2 regions of the Actinopolymorpha sp. NPDC004070 genome follow, and region 2 is predicted to be linked to the other one. Evidence: riboswitches for the same ligand, from Rfam matches in the RefSeq annotation. Region 2 holds a riboswitch; the other holds the start of a gene.

Region 1 (7,113 bases), on a different contig from region 2:
AGGTCCGTGCGCAGCTGCCCGGCCGGCATCGGGGTGAAGTGGTTGTAGAGGGGCTCGACCAGGACGGGATACGCGAACGATCCGGCCACCACCATCCCGGCGCCGATCGCCGACCCCAGCGCCCACCACCAGCGCGGGAACCTCCGGACCAGGGCCAGCATGCCGACCAGCAGCGCGGCGGTGACCGCGAACGTCACCGCGAAGGCGATCGCGGTGTCCCCCGCCCAACCGGCGAAGCTCTGCGTGGACACCCCGCTGTCCCTGCGGACGAACTCCAGCCACAGGTCGAACGGCAGCACCAGGATCCGTACCGCCAGCGTCACCGCGAAGGTCCCCAGCACGACCCGAAGCCACCACCTTCGTACGCGGGGCAGCAGGCGGCCGGCGATCCGAGCGCCGGTCCTGGTCAGGCCGAGCCACGCCGAGACCACCAGCCCGGCCAGGCCGGTGAGGTACGCGGGAGCGCGCACCAACTGCTGGAACGCCACGCTGCTGGCGATCTCGGTCCGGTCGAAGTCCTCGGTCAGCGGCGCGGTCGACGTCGGCAGCAGCACACTCGTGCGAGCCCACGGACTCCACGGAGTGGTGAGAAGGATCAGCACGACGAGCCCGGTCAGCAGTGCCGCCAATGCGAGTATCGCCGCGCCTCTGTCAATTCCCGGTTGACACGCTGACCCACAGCCCGGTTGACATCCCGGCCGGCACCCCGCGGCTTCGGGTTGGTACTCCGGCCGATGACGGCTCGTCCGGTGACGCACGGCCACCCGGCCGTGCACGATCTCTTGTGGGCCTGAGGAATCCGGCCGAGGCGCGGACTCTCGCAGGCGCACGTTCCCCCGTCGACGCACGTTCCCCCCAACGCACGCTCCGAGCCCGGCCGGCTAGGTTCCCCCGGCCCGCGGTCTCGCCATAATCCTCACCCCGTCGTCAGCCCGCCGTCGTCGGTTCAGGTAGTTGGGTGGTTGTCAACCAGTCCTTGGCAGCCAGTTGCCGGCCGGAGGCAGCCGACCTCTGGCCGGCCACGTCAGCCAGGCCGGCCAGGCCAGCCACGTCAGCCTGGCCGGCCGGTCGTCGTCGGCCGTGCTTCAGTCGTCGTCGCTGTGGTCTCGTACGTAGGCACGCCATCCCTGCACGAACCGGTCGGAGGACGTGCCGAGCACGCGCCGATAGACGCGCTCCTGGTCGGCCTTCGTCCGGGCACCGTCCATCGCGACGTAGAAGCGCAGGAGCGTGGCCTGGTCCCAGCGGTGCACGATGTAGCGGCAGGCCGTCCACGCCGCCTCGTACGCCTCGTCCAGCGCCTTGGCTCGTGGGTCGAACTCCGCACCGCCCGGCAACCCTCCCGGCGGGCCGCGTCGGTTCACGTCGCGCAGGAACTCGTGCGCGATCACCGCGGACGGCAACCCGGACCGGTGGAAGCCGACGTAGTCGGCGAAACCCTCTGACAGCCACACCGGCACGCCGCTCACGGTGGCGTGGGCCGCGACGTGGGTCGCCTCGTGGGTGAGGACGACGAGCCGGCCGAGACTGCCGATCCGGCCGAACGTGTGCGGGTTGACCACGATGTGCGAGGCGAGAGCCGGATCGGGTCGCCCGACCGAGGTCGTCACCGCCGCCACCGCGGTCTGGGTGTGTGAACCGACCCCGATCAGGCGTTCCATCTGCTGCTGGCTGGGCGGGACCAGAACGACGACGTACCGGTCCCAGCTTCTCCCCCACACCCCCGACACCCGCTGGACCGAGAGGTCGGCGGTGTGGGCGAAGCGTCGAAGCTCGTCCCGAGGGGCGGCTCCGGCCACCATGCTGTGCTCGCCGTGCACGACGTCGATCCGTTCGGTCAGCCACAGCGGCAGCGAGGAACCGGCATCCGGCCCTTCCCGGTCACCGGCGACGTAGCTCACTCCGTCGCGGTCCACGAACGCCATCCGCAGTGTGGTCCTCCACGGCTGGGTGTCGCCGCCCGCGAGCCGGAAGGAGAGTTCGGCCGAGGCGACCCAGGCGGACGGCCCGAGCGCGGCCCGCCGGGCCGGAGCGAACGCGTGCGAGTGGACGACCGGGGTGCCGAACCGCACCTGGCGCACCCGCATCCGCTGCAGGTTGTCGAAGGTACGGGCGGCTGTCGCGGCGAACGAACGGGCCCGCGGGTCGACCGTGGCGAGGTAGGCACGCCGGTCGTCCCGGCTGATCGCGGCGGCCTGCCGGCCGAGAACTTCCTGCGCGACCGCGACACGCTGAGCGGTGAGCTGTGCGCTCCTGGCGGCCGGCGTGGGCCGGACCGTCGGGGCGGCGGCCCATTCACGCGTGGGGCCGCGGGCGTCCAGTGAGCCGACCGCGGACGGAACGGCCGCTCCGGTCACCACCGCCACGGTGGACGCGAACACCCCGGACACCAGCAGGAAGCCGGCGACCAAGGCGGAGAGGGTCCGTGCAACGAACCGTCGGCGTGGAGCGACCCGACGGCGAACCCGCTGCGCAGAGTCGCCGATCACACCCGCATCGTACGGAAAGAGCTCGCCGCCTCTCCCGCTGAAAGAGGAGAGGCGGCGAGTGGACAGCTTTGTGCCGTACGAGGATTCCGCGGGACCCTATCCGGGTCGCACCGCTCCGGCGTACGGCATGTATCGCATCTGGATGTACTCGACGCTCTTGCCCGGGCGGGGCGCGTGCAGAACCATGCCGTTTCCGGCGTACAGGCCGATGTGGTGCCTGTCGGAGTAGAAGAGCACGAGGTCACCGGGCCGCAACTGCGAACGGGACACCTTGGCCGACATGGCGTACTGCGACCTGGAGGAGTGCGGAAGGGACACCCCCGCCTGCCGCCAGGCCATCATCGTCAGACCGGAGCAATCCCAGGTGCTCGGACCGGAGGCGCCGAAGACGTAGGGCTCACCCAACTGGGCACGGGCGAACGCCAGGGCGGTGGCACCCCGGCCGCTGCCGGACGGAAGCGGGATGCGCTCCTGCCCTCGCGAGGACCGGACCGCCGCCTGCTCGCGGGCCTGCACCCGGCGCCGTTCGGCGGCGGTGAGGCGGCTGAGCACGGACTTGGCCTTGGCGGCGTTGGCGTCGGCCTGCTTCTTCCGGGCCTTCGCGGCGTCACGGGCGTCGCGGAGGCGGTTCAGCTCCGCCTGCCTGGCCGCCTTCTGCTCGGACAGACGCTTCTGCTCGGACTGGAGCTGGCGGAGGAGGTCACCCTGCTGGCCCGCGAACGCCTCCGCGGTGCTCATCTGCGCGATGTACTCCTTGGGGTCCTTCGCGACCAGAAGCTGCACCGTGCTGTCGACGGCACCCGCGCGGTATTCTGCGGCGGCGTACTGGCCGATCTGGCCACGCAGTGCGTCCAGGCCCTTCTGCCGCCGGGCCACGTCGACGTCGAGCTTGCCGAGGCGGCGGCCGATGTCCCTGGTCTGGTCGTTCAGCTCGTTGGCCTGCTCGGCGGCCTTCTCCGCCTGCGCGTACAGGTCGTCGACCTGCTTGCGAACCTGGCCGATGTCGCGGCGGGGCTCGGCGTAACTGGCCCCGGGAACCGCGGCGACGAGCGCGACGGCGGCGGTGCCGACGGCGAGCAGCGCGCGCCCGGGTGGGCAGGTGCGGCGATTGGACATCGGGCGGTGAGCCCCTTCTCCTCGGACGCCTACCGGGTCAGCTGACGGGTTCGGGCCGGGAAGTCGCCCTACGGTGGCCCGCCGGTCAACGTGGACCGCCAGGGCCGCCGATTCACCCCGGAAACCTGGGTCCCCGGCTCTCCTCCGGGTGGCCGGTGGAGACTAAGCGGGTGCCCGCGCCGGCTGGGTAGCCGACTTACGCAGAACGGACACTTCGGGCGGCACTGTAGTGACCGCGCCCGAGACTTTTCAAATCCGACCGACGTCGTGCGCGCACATATCACCGAAACAGGTGCCGCTGTCCCGGGTCACGCCGACACGCGGCCGTCGCCGATCGTGGCGACTTCCACACTCCCCGCTCCCGGTGGTGTCCCGGACCGGTCACCGGGCGGCCGACATGCCGTTCCGGTGCGGCGTCTCCGGCTCCGCGAGCCACGGCGGGTGGTCGGGTGACCAGAGGCCGGATTCGGCCAGCACCCGCAATGCCTTCCGGTCCGCGTCGTCGAGCTCGAACCCCACTTCGCCGAACTCCGGCGGGGTCACTCCCGACGCCTCCAGCCACGCCGCGTCGACCGCGACCGGCTCCACCTGCGCCGGCGCGGGCCCGACGGGCTCGACGCCCACCGGCTCGATCGACGCGGGTGGCGCACCGAGAACGACCGCGACCACGCAGTCCTCACAGTGACGCTCCCGCACCGCGCAGCGATCGCACTGGATCCGCATGCTGCCCTCCGTCCGTCTCCTCGGCGGCCGTTCGCCCGGCACCTGGTGGCGCCTGTCTCGCGTCCGGCATCGCCGTTGCCGAAAACGTTAGACATGACCACCGACAGTGCCCTCGGACCAGAGTGGGGACGGTTCGCGCGGGACAGCTCGGATCGGCCCGGGGTGAGCCTCGAAACGATGCCGCGGTCAGCGCGCCAGCAGACGCACCAGCGCGTCGGAGGCGATCGGCCGGGCGCCGGAGCGGCGTACCCCGTCCGCGATCTCACGGTCGCTGGAGACGACCACCACCGGACGGCCCTCGGGCTCGGCCGCGACCAGCTGGCGGATCACGTCGTCGGCGCTGATCCCGGCCGGGCTGAACCGGACACGCACACCTCTCGGTGTGTTCAGCGGCGGCGGCACGGCGAGCTTCGCCCCGTCGAAGACGCAGGTCACCTCGGCGCCGGTCCGAGCGGCCACGCCGCCCAGCGCGGTCACCAGGCGGGTGCGCTGAGTCTCCAGCGGAAGGGTCGGCCAGGCCGTCTTGGTCACGTTGTAGCCGTCCACGACCAGGTGGACCTGCGGCACGGTGAGCAGCGTCTCCAGCGGTATGACGCCCTCCGGACCGGACGGCAGCCCACCGACGGCAGCTTCCCTCGCCGGCACCGAGTCGGCCGGCCGTGACTGGGTGGGCGGCAGTGCGAGCTCGCGCCGCAGCCCCTGGGCGGCGTCCACCAGCGTGTCCAGCAGCAGCCGCAACCGGACGCTCGCCAGGTCCCGGCCCTCCCTCGCGGAGCGGCGGTTCACCTCGATGGCGGCTTCCGCGTCCGCGATGCGCGTTCGCAGCCGGCGCAGCTCGGCGTCCGCACGGGCGGTGTCGGCCGCCGCCTCCTCCCTGGCCCGGGCGGCCAGCTCCGCCTGCCGGGCCGCCTCCTCCTCCGCCGCCCGTGCCCGCTCCCGGGCCTGGCGCAGCGTCCGCCGCAGGGTGGCGTTCTCCTCCTTCAGCGCGGCGAGCTCGTGCCGGCGGCGATCGCGTTCCTGGCGTACTCCGGCGCGCGCCTCGGCCACCTGCTCCCGCAACCGGGTGAGCGACTCCGACTCGCGCTCACCGGCCAGCGTGGCGGTCTCGCGTTCGAGCTGGTCGAGCACCTCGCCGACGACGACCTCCCAGCCCAGTGGCCGCAGGACGTACGCCGTGGCGGCGACGTCCATCGGATCGACCGCGGACGGCCGGCGCCCCTCGGCGACCGCCGCGGCGAGATCGGGCACGAGGTTCCGGATGCGGTCGGCCACGCGGGCACGGAAGTCCGCGTCGGCGTCGACGGCGGCCGCGATGGGGATGGCCGCCAGCCGGGCGCGCCGGCCCGGAGCGAACCGGGCGAACGGCCGCAGCGCGGACGGCACCTCGTCGGCGGCCAGCTCGCCGAGGGTGTCCGAGGCCATCCCGACGACGCGCTGGCGCACCGGTTCGGGCAGCGGCCGGCCGAGGTCGTCGGGCGGGTCCTGCGGCGCCGCTGCTCCGTTGCTCACGGCTGCGAGCGTATCGGCGCACCGGCTCGCTCGGGCGCAACTCCCGCCGCGGCCCCCGGCCGGAACACGTCGGTGGAGAATGCCCGGCATGCGACGTCTGCCACACGGTTACACCAACCGCACCGTCGGCGACGGTGCGGTGGTGGTCAAGGGCGTTCAGCACCCGATGGGAACCCGGCGGCGAAGGAGCGCGGCAGTGGGCCCGGCGCGCGGCCGCGACCGTGGCCTGGTCCGAATGAGAGCGCAGCGTGACGCCCGGAGGGCGACAGACGCTGGATGAGACGCTGAGCCGGACGCCCGGGCAGGCGCACACGGCGAGGTGGCGCCGAACGCCCGACCGAAGCGTGGTTAACTTCGCCAGCGTGACGACGAAGGACCGCGAGAACCTCCTCTACCAGCTGCGATACGCCCTGCGAAACCCGGCGAAAGTACCGCCTTACGCCCGGCGGCTCGCCCGGGACACGGTGCTGCGTCTTCGCAACCGCGACCACGTGGACTACTACCGGGCGGTGATGAAGTCCGACGCGTCCCGCAGCGCCGAGGCCGCGGTGGGCAGCAAGTCGCACGCACGCTGGCTGGCCCTGGGCCGGATGCAGTTCGACTACCTCGTCGAGCACGGTCTGAAGCCCGGCCACCGGATGCTCGAGATCGGCTGCGGAAACCTCCGCGCCGGACGGTTGTTCATCGATCACCTCGACGCCGGCAACTACTACGGGATCGACATCTCTCCCGACATCCTGATCGCCGCCCAGCTGACGCTGGTCGAGGACGGCCTGCAGGCCAAGCTCCCGCACCTCACACCGGTGCGCGACCTGAGGTTCGAGTTCCTTCCGGACGCGTACTTCGACGTGGTGCACGCGCACAGCGTCTTCTCCCACTCCCCGCTCCCGGTGATCGAGGAGTGTTTCGCCCACGTCGGGCGCGTCCTCGCCCCCAGCGGGTTCTTCGACTTCACCTTCGACCGCACCGAGGGACGAGAGCACCAGGTGCTGCGCGAGGACTTCTACTACCGCACCGAGACCCTCTTGCAGCTCGCCCAGCGGCACGGCCTGCGCGGAGAGTTCATGGCCGACTGGGAGAAGCGGCCGCACGGCCAGTCGAAGATCCGCCTGCGGCGCGCCTGACCGCCTGACCCGCGTTCGGTCCGCCACGGGCGAGGACCGGACCCCAGGCGCGCCGTTTCGGCCGGTTGTCGGTGGCCGCCCGTAGCGTCTGGCCCATGACCGTCGCGGAACCCTCCCTGCCCGTCCAGGCGAGCTTCGACGAGCTCGGCACC
Region 2 (7,113 bases):
CGGGCCATCCTGGCAGTAAGCACCGACAAGGGCGCGTTGCACGTGAAACGCTTGCATGAGCGCTCCGCAGCCCATAACCTACCGCCTGCCACCATCGCCGCCGCCGCGGATCCCTGTGTCTGCTGGAGTCTCGGATCGTTCGTCCGAAAGGCGCCGTGTGCGGTGCCGGCGTCTTGACGGGGAAGGACGATTCGTTTGACCACTACCGACCAAACGTCCGCGGCGACTGCGCCGAGCCGCGCACGGCCGCGACCACGCGGTGGTGACCCGCGGACCCGGGTGCGGCGCCGCGAGTACCTCCTGTTCCTCGCGTTCGTGGCGCCGAACGTCGTCCTGCTGGGGGTCTTCGCGTACTGGCCCGTGGTCTACAACGGCTATCTCAGCCTGACGAGCTGGGACCTGCTGTCCCCGACCAAGCCGTTCGTCGGCCTGGCCAACTACGCCGACATGTTCACCGACCCCGACTTCTACTCCGTGCTCGTGCGGACGGTGCTGTTCTCCGGTGTGGTCGTGGTGGTGAGCATGGTCGCGGGCCTCGCGATCGCGCTGCTGCTCAACCAGGCGCTGGGCGGGCGAAACTTCGTCCGCACGATGTCGTTCGCGCCACACATCCTGAGCGGCGCGGCGATCGGCACGATCTGGCTGTTCATCTTCGACCCCAGCTACGGCCTGCTGAAGGCGCTGCTCACCCCGCTCGGGGTCGCCTCGCCGGCCTGGATGACCGACTCCGCGTGGGCGCTGCCCGGCCTGATCATCGTGTATCTGTGGAAGAACCTCGGCTTCGTCGCGGTCGTCTACCTCGCCGGACTCCAGGGCCTGCCCACCGACCTGTACGAAGCGGCCCGCATCGACGGGGCGGGTGCGTGGACGTTGTTCCGCCGGCTCACCCTGCCGCTGCTGTCGCCGGTGACGTTCTTCATCGCCATCACCAGCGTCATCGGCACCTTCCAGGCGTTCGACATCATCGCGATCATGACCGGCGGCGGTCCGGGTGACGCGACGACAACCCTGTCCTGGTACGTCTACCAGCAGGCCTTCCAGGCGCTCGACGCCGGGCACGCGGGCGCCGGGGCGATCGTGATGTTCGTGATCCTGTTGGCCATCACCGGTGCACAGGCGCGGTTCATGGAACGAAGGGTGCACTACCGATGAGCGCCGTGGTCGGAAGCCGACGCGAGACGAGCAACAACACGACCAGCCGGGGCACTCGGCGCAACCCTCTCGGCCGCGGCGGCCTGTACGTCCTGCTGGTGGTGGTCGGGCTGGTGGCCGTCATCCCGATCTACTGGCTGCTCAGCGCCTCGGTCACCCCGTCGGGAGAGATCTTCCAATTCCAGTGGTTCCCGCTGCACTGGGTGTGGGACAACTACCCCGCCGCCTGGGCGTCGGCGCCGTTCGGCCGGTTCTACGTCAACTCGATCGTGGTCACCCTGGCCGGTGCGCTGATTCAGATCTGCGTCGCGGTGTTGTCGTCGTACGCGTTCGCCTACCTGCGCTTCCCGGCCAAGAACCTCGTGTTCCTGATCTTCCTGGGCGCGATGATGGTGCCCGGCGCGGTCGTACTCCTGCCCAACTACCTCACGATCGCCAACCTCGGCTGGGTCAACACCTACGCCGGGCTGGTCATCCCCGGAGTGGGCAGCGTGTTCGCGATGTTCCTGCTGCGCCAGCACATGATGACGCTGCCGGGAGAGGTGAGCGAGGCGGCCAAGGTCGACGGCGCCGGCCACCTGCGGATCCTGTGGAGCATCATCCTGCCGATGTCGCGTCCGATGGTCGTGACGGTCGTCGTCATCGCGCTGGTGGAGAAGTGGAACGACTTCATCTGGCCGCTGGTCGCCACGAGCACCGACTCGATGCGGACCCTGCCGGTCGGACTGCTGATGCTGAAGAACGTCGAGGGTTTCACCAACTGGGGTGCGGTGATGGCGGCGACGGTGTTCGTCGTCCTGCCGCCGCTGGTGGTGTTCTTCTTCGCGCAGCGGCAGATCATCGCGGGGCTCACCCAGGGCGCAACGAAGGGTTGACGGCGGCATGAGGAGAAGCATGACGGGGAACGACATGTCGCGGTGGAGCCGCCGCGGCTTCCTGGCCACGCTCGGCGGAGTGGGAATGGGCGCGCTCGCCGGCTGCGGGGGCAGTGCCTACACCCAGGTCATCGGCGCCACGCCGCGCGAGTATCGCGGGCGTACCCACGTCGTCGCCTGGCACTCCTTCGGCGGGATCCTGCAGGAAGCGCTGCAGAAGCTGATAGACGAGTTCAACCAGTCGCAGAACGGCATCTTCGTCGAGGCGCAGTTCCAGGGCAGCTACGAGCAGACGATGCAGAAGGTCGCGGCGGCGATCATCGCCAAACAGATTCCCGACCTGGCGGTCTTCTCCGAGATCACCTGGCGCAAGATGCACCTGGCCGACGCACTGGAGCCGGTGAACTCCTACTTCGACGACCGGCTGGGCCCGCACACCTACATCGACCAGTTCATCGAGGAGGGCACGGTCCAAGGCAGAACGTGGTGGATACCGTTCGCCCGGAGCACGCCGCTCTTCTACTACAACAAGCAGATCTTCTCCCGGGCTGGGCTTCCCGCGCGGGCGCCCCGCAGCTGGGAGGAGTTCCGCGAGTGGGCGCCGGCGATGATGAAGGTGAAGGGCAAGGGCGGTACGCCCAAGGCGTTCGCGATGGGCGGCACCTACGCCAGCTGGTACTTCCAGAACAACGTCTGGGTCTGGGGCGGCAATTTCTCCAAGGGCCTGGACATCAGCATCGGCGACGAGCCGGCGCTGGCAGCCGGCCGGTGGATGGTCGACTTCATCCGCAAGGACCGTGCCGCCTACCTCTCCCAGACGCCGGACATCGACTTCGGCCAGGGCGTCACCGCGTGCACCGTACTCAGCACGGGCAGCCTGAAGAACACCTCCGAGCTGGCCAAGGCCGGGGGCTTCGAGATCGGCACCGGTTTCCTGCCCGAGCACGAGGGTGCCTTCGGTTGTCCCACCGGGGGCAGCGGGTTCGGGATCCTGCGGGACGCCCCGGCCGAGCGTAAGCAGGCGGCGTTCGAGTTCCTGCGGTTCCTCGCCCAGCCCGCGAAGTCGGCGCAGTGGACGATGGCCAGCGGTTACCTGCCGGTGGTGAAGGCGGCCCAGAAGGACCCCAAGCTGGTGGCGCTGACCAAGCAGGACGACAACTTCTCCACCGCCCTGCGGCAGCTGCCGAAGACCAAGCCGCAGGACCTCGTTCGCCCGCTGGTGTCCAACGCCGGTTACATGATGGACGTCGGCCTGCAGAAGCTGTACTCCTCCACCGAGTCGGTGGATGCGGTGTTCGGCCGGCTGCAGAAGCAGCTGCAGTCCAGGGCCGACCTGATCGAGGAGAGCTACACCAAGCACTACAAGTAGCCGTCGGCGGTAGCCGGCAGTCAGAGAGCCGGAGTGGTGCCCCGGGCGGCAGGTCCGCCCGGGGTCGCTCAGCCTGCCGTCAGGACAGCGGCAGCCAGCGGAGCACGTCCTGGATCTTGCGGTCCCACAGGCCCCACTCGTGCTCGCCCGGCTCGTACTCCACCGTGACGGGCACGTCCAGGCGCCGGGCGGTGTCGACGAACGCTTGGTTGTGGGCCAGCAGGTGATCCTCGGTGCCGCAGGAGACGTGTAGCGCCGGCAGCTCCCGGCCGGACTTCGCGGCCTGCTCCAGCAACCACAGCAGGTCGTTGTCGGTGCCGCGGACCTCGTCGCCGAAGACCCGGTCGATGAGCCCGCCACGGCCTTCCCGCAGACCGGGGTCGGCCACGTCGAGCGCACCGGAAAGGCTGGCCGCCGCCGCGAAGCGTTCCGGCTGGCGCAAGGCCCACTTGACGGCGCCGTACCCACCCATCGACAGGCCGGCGACGAACGTGTCCTCCCGCCGGTCGGACACCCGGAAGAACCGGCCGACGAGCGAGGGAAGCTCCTCCGAAAGGAACGTCCAGTAGCGGTTGCCGTGCAGTTCGTCGGCGTAGAAGCTGCGGTGCACAGCAGGCATGACGACCGCGAGGCCGAGGGTGGACACGTAGCGTTCGATGGACGTACGCCGCAGCCAGATGGTGTCGTCGTCGCTCAGACCGTGCAGGAGATAGAGGACGGGGGCACCGCCTTCGCGTGCGGCCCCGGACATCCCGATCTGGGTGGTCGTCTCCTGCGGCAGGATCACCGTCATCGAGGTGCTGAGCTCGAGTGCCTCGGAGAAGAAGTCGCAACGCAGCAACGCCATCGGCGGAAGTCCTTCACTGTGGCCGGAAAAGCACGTCGCTGGCAGCCTTCCCGAAGGAAGGCTGCCAGCGCAACGGCCGAACCCGGTCGCCCGCCGTCATGCGGCGGATGGACCGGTTGGCTCAGAGGACCGCTCGGGTCAGAACCAGACCTTCCGGCCACCGACCGGCCGGCCGATAGCTCCGAGGATGAAGAGCACCACTCCGATGACCAGCAGGATGATGCCGATAGTCGAGAGGATCGAGATGCCCAGGGCGAAGCCCAGGATCGTGAGGATGATGCCGAGGATGATCACAGTGACTGCCTCATCTTTTCTAGGGGGTCACCGGGCGGGCGGTTAACCGATCCGCACCGGGGTTTTCGGTGCTGCAGCGTAGCGGTCTTCCGGGGCTGTGTCCGGGATCCGTATCCAGACTGTGATCATTCGCCGTATGTGGCCGCACTGCGATGTTCCGATGTCCTGCCGCAGCCAGGCATGCGCGCGCTGCGGCCCCTTGCAGGCCGGCACCCGTGGTCGCGCCGAGATGCTTCCGCGCCGGCTGGGGCAGGTTCCGCGCCCTCTTACTACTCGGGCCCCCACGCCGTACGACGCGCGACGACGGGTCGGGAGGGCGTCGGTGGGCGTCCTCGACGACCTGTGACTTGGCTGTTCGCCGCTGTGATCCCACGACGCGGGAACAAACTTTGCGAATGTCGAATCTCCGGACAACTTCTCGGGGGTGCCGGTGTTGATTGATCACGGACTGGTCACTATGGTCTCCATCAGATATCTGTCCAGTTTGAGTCGGCCGTCCCGGTCGGCGCAGATGTCTCGCTTAGTCCCTGTTGGGTCGATCCGAGTGGATCGGTCCTGCGGGGAGCCGGGGAACCACATGTTTTCTGGGGTGAATCGGCAGGCGTGACGGTCGCACCTTGACCGCCAGGTCCGCCGTAGGGCAACTTCCCGGCCCGAACCCGTCAGCTCACCCGGTAGGCGTTGAGGAAGAAAGGCATCCGCCTGTGACAACCCGCAGGGCCCGATCAGGGCGCGCGTTGTTCGTCGTCGGCACCACCACGGCGACGCTGGCCGCGCTGGTCGCGCTTCCTGGTTCGAGCTACGCCGAGCCGTCGACGCGCAGCATCGGCGAGGTCCGACAGCAGGTCGACGAGCTGTACGCGAAGGCCGAGAAGGTCACCGAGCAGGCCAACGAGCTGGGTGACAAGATGACGGCCATCAACCGCCGGGTCCGTAGCCTCGACGCCGACGTCACTCGCCAGCAGCAGCGGGTGAGCGCGCTGCGTGGCGACATCGGTCAGTTCGCCGCGGCTCAGTACCGCGCCGGCAACGTCGACATGACCGCCCAGCTCGCGGTCTCGAAGGACCCGAACGAGTACCTCGCCCGGATGCGCACTGTCAAGGTCGTCGACGCGCAGCAGGGCGACATGCTCCGGCAGCTGCAGGAGGGCCAGAAGAGGCTCGCCGAGCAGCGCGCGGCCCGGTCGGCGGAGCTCGCGAGTTACCGCGAGGCCAAGAGCCAGGCCGACGCCCGCCGAAAGACCGCACTGCGTAACGTCGCGGAGGCCAAGGCGCTGCTCGAACGCCTCACCGCCGAGCAGAAGCGGCGCATCGCGGCCGCCGAGAAGGCTGCACGTGAGAAGGCCGCCCGCGAGCAGGCCGCACGGGAGCAGGCCCAGTCCCGGTCGACCCGCAGCACCGGCGGTGGCCGCACCACCCCGAAGTCCGACCTCCCGTCCAACCCGGGCCCCGCGCCCGCCCCCAAGCCTGCTCCGGCTCCCTCCGGCAGTGGCCGCGGCGCGACCGCCCTGGCGTTCGCCAGGGCCCAGCTCGGTGAGCCGTACGTCTTCGGTGCGGCCGGCCCCAACAGCTGGGACTGCTCCGGCCTCACCATGGGCGCGTGGCGCGCGGCCGGCGTCTCGCTGCCCCACTCCTCGCGTTCGCAGTACGCCATCTCCACCAAGATCTCCAAGTCGCAGCTGCGGCCCGGCGACCTGGTGCTCTTCTACAGCGACCGTCACCACGTGGGCATCTACGCGGGCAACGGCATGGTCATCCACGCGCCGCGCCCGGGTAAGACCGTCGAGTACATCAAGATGGCGTACATGCCCTACGCCGGAGCGGTGCGGCCCGGCTAGGCCGCGCACCCTCCGCGCCCCCCGAACCACGACAGGCGTTGATGCCGGAACCCCCCGCTGGCGTCAGCGCCTGTCGTGCTGTCCAGCTCCATGTGCACCGCGTTCTCCCGCGGTCACCCGCCTCGTTCGGGCGGACCGCGCGGTGGGCGGCCACCAGGGAGCTACCTGCCCGGTTGCGTCGTTGACCGAACGAGAAGTGCAACCGAGCGGGAGGAGTGGCCGGAATGGAAGTACGACGGCGAGAGGGCTACCACGGCACCGGGCCGGGAGCGATCACACCGGACGGCTGCGCGGTCGAGCTCTACAGCAGGATCCCCGTGGACGACTCGCCCGACCTGATCGCCGCGTCGGTGCCGGCCGACGCCACGATCCTCGAGCTCGGCTGCGGCGTCGGGCGGACGACGCACCCCCTCCTCGAGCGTGGGTTCACGGTGACCGCGGTGGACGAGTCCCCGGAGATGCTGGAACGCGTCCGAGGTGCTCGCACCGTGCTCAGTCCGATCGAGACGCTGGACCTCGGTGAACGCTTCGACGTCGTGCTCCTGGCGTCGTTCCTGGTGCATGCCGGATCAGAGGATGTCCGCCGGGGGTTGCTGCGTACCTGCCTGAACCATCTCGCGCCGGGCGGATGCGTGCTGATCCAGCGGGAAGGCCGGGACTGGCACGACGTGGTCCCCCGGGAGCGCCCGATCGGCGACGGGGTCGCCCGGGTCGTCTCGTCCGAACCCGTCGGCCCCG

The links. A riboswitch is a leader RNA that binds a small molecule or an ion and turns the genes downstream of it on or off. The one in region 2 is predicted to bind cyclic di-AMP.
Region 1: linked by a shared signal. The riboswitch ahead of ABZV93_RS10005 (NlpC/P60 family protein) and the one ahead of ABZV93_RS21250 (NlpC/P60 family protein) in region 2 are both predicted to bind cyclic di-AMP.

What each region holds. Positions count from the first base shown of each region.
Region 1 covers NZ_JBEXMJ010000004.1:255,414-262,526, forward strand. The annotation lists gene ABZV93_RS09995 (M48 family metallopeptidase) at 1-629, opposite strand, end outside; gene ABZV93_RS10000 (hypothetical protein) at 1,086-2,411, opposite strand; gene ABZV93_RS10005 (NlpC/P60 family protein) at 2,586-3,605, opposite strand; cyclic di-AMP (ydaO/yuaA leader) riboswitch at 3,616-3,784, opposite strand; gene ABZV93_RS10010 (hypothetical protein) at 3,987-4,328, opposite strand; gene ABZV93_RS10015 (NYN domain-containing protein) at 4,515-5,837, opposite strand; gene ABZV93_RS10020 (class I SAM-dependent methyltransferase) at 6,200-6,961, shown strand; gene ABZV93_RS10025 (DEDD exonuclease domain-containing protein) at 7,057-7,113, shown strand, end outside.
Region 2 covers NZ_JBEXMJ010000011.1:249,817-256,929, reverse strand. The annotation lists gene ABZV93_RS21275 (sugar ABC transporter permease) at 280-1,152, shown strand; gene ABZV93_RS21270 (carbohydrate ABC transporter permease) at 1,149-2,027, shown strand; gene ABZV93_RS21265 (ABC transporter substrate-binding protein) at 2,047-3,396, shown strand; gene ABZV93_RS21260 (alpha/beta hydrolase family protein) at 3,476-4,243, opposite strand; gene ABZV93_RS21255 (hypothetical protein) at 4,382-4,537, opposite strand; cyclic di-AMP (ydaO/yuaA leader) riboswitch at 5,045-5,232, shown strand; gene ABZV93_RS21250 (NlpC/P60 family protein) at 5,242-6,375, shown strand; gene ABZV93_RS21245 (methyltransferase) at 6,600-7,113, shown strand, end outside.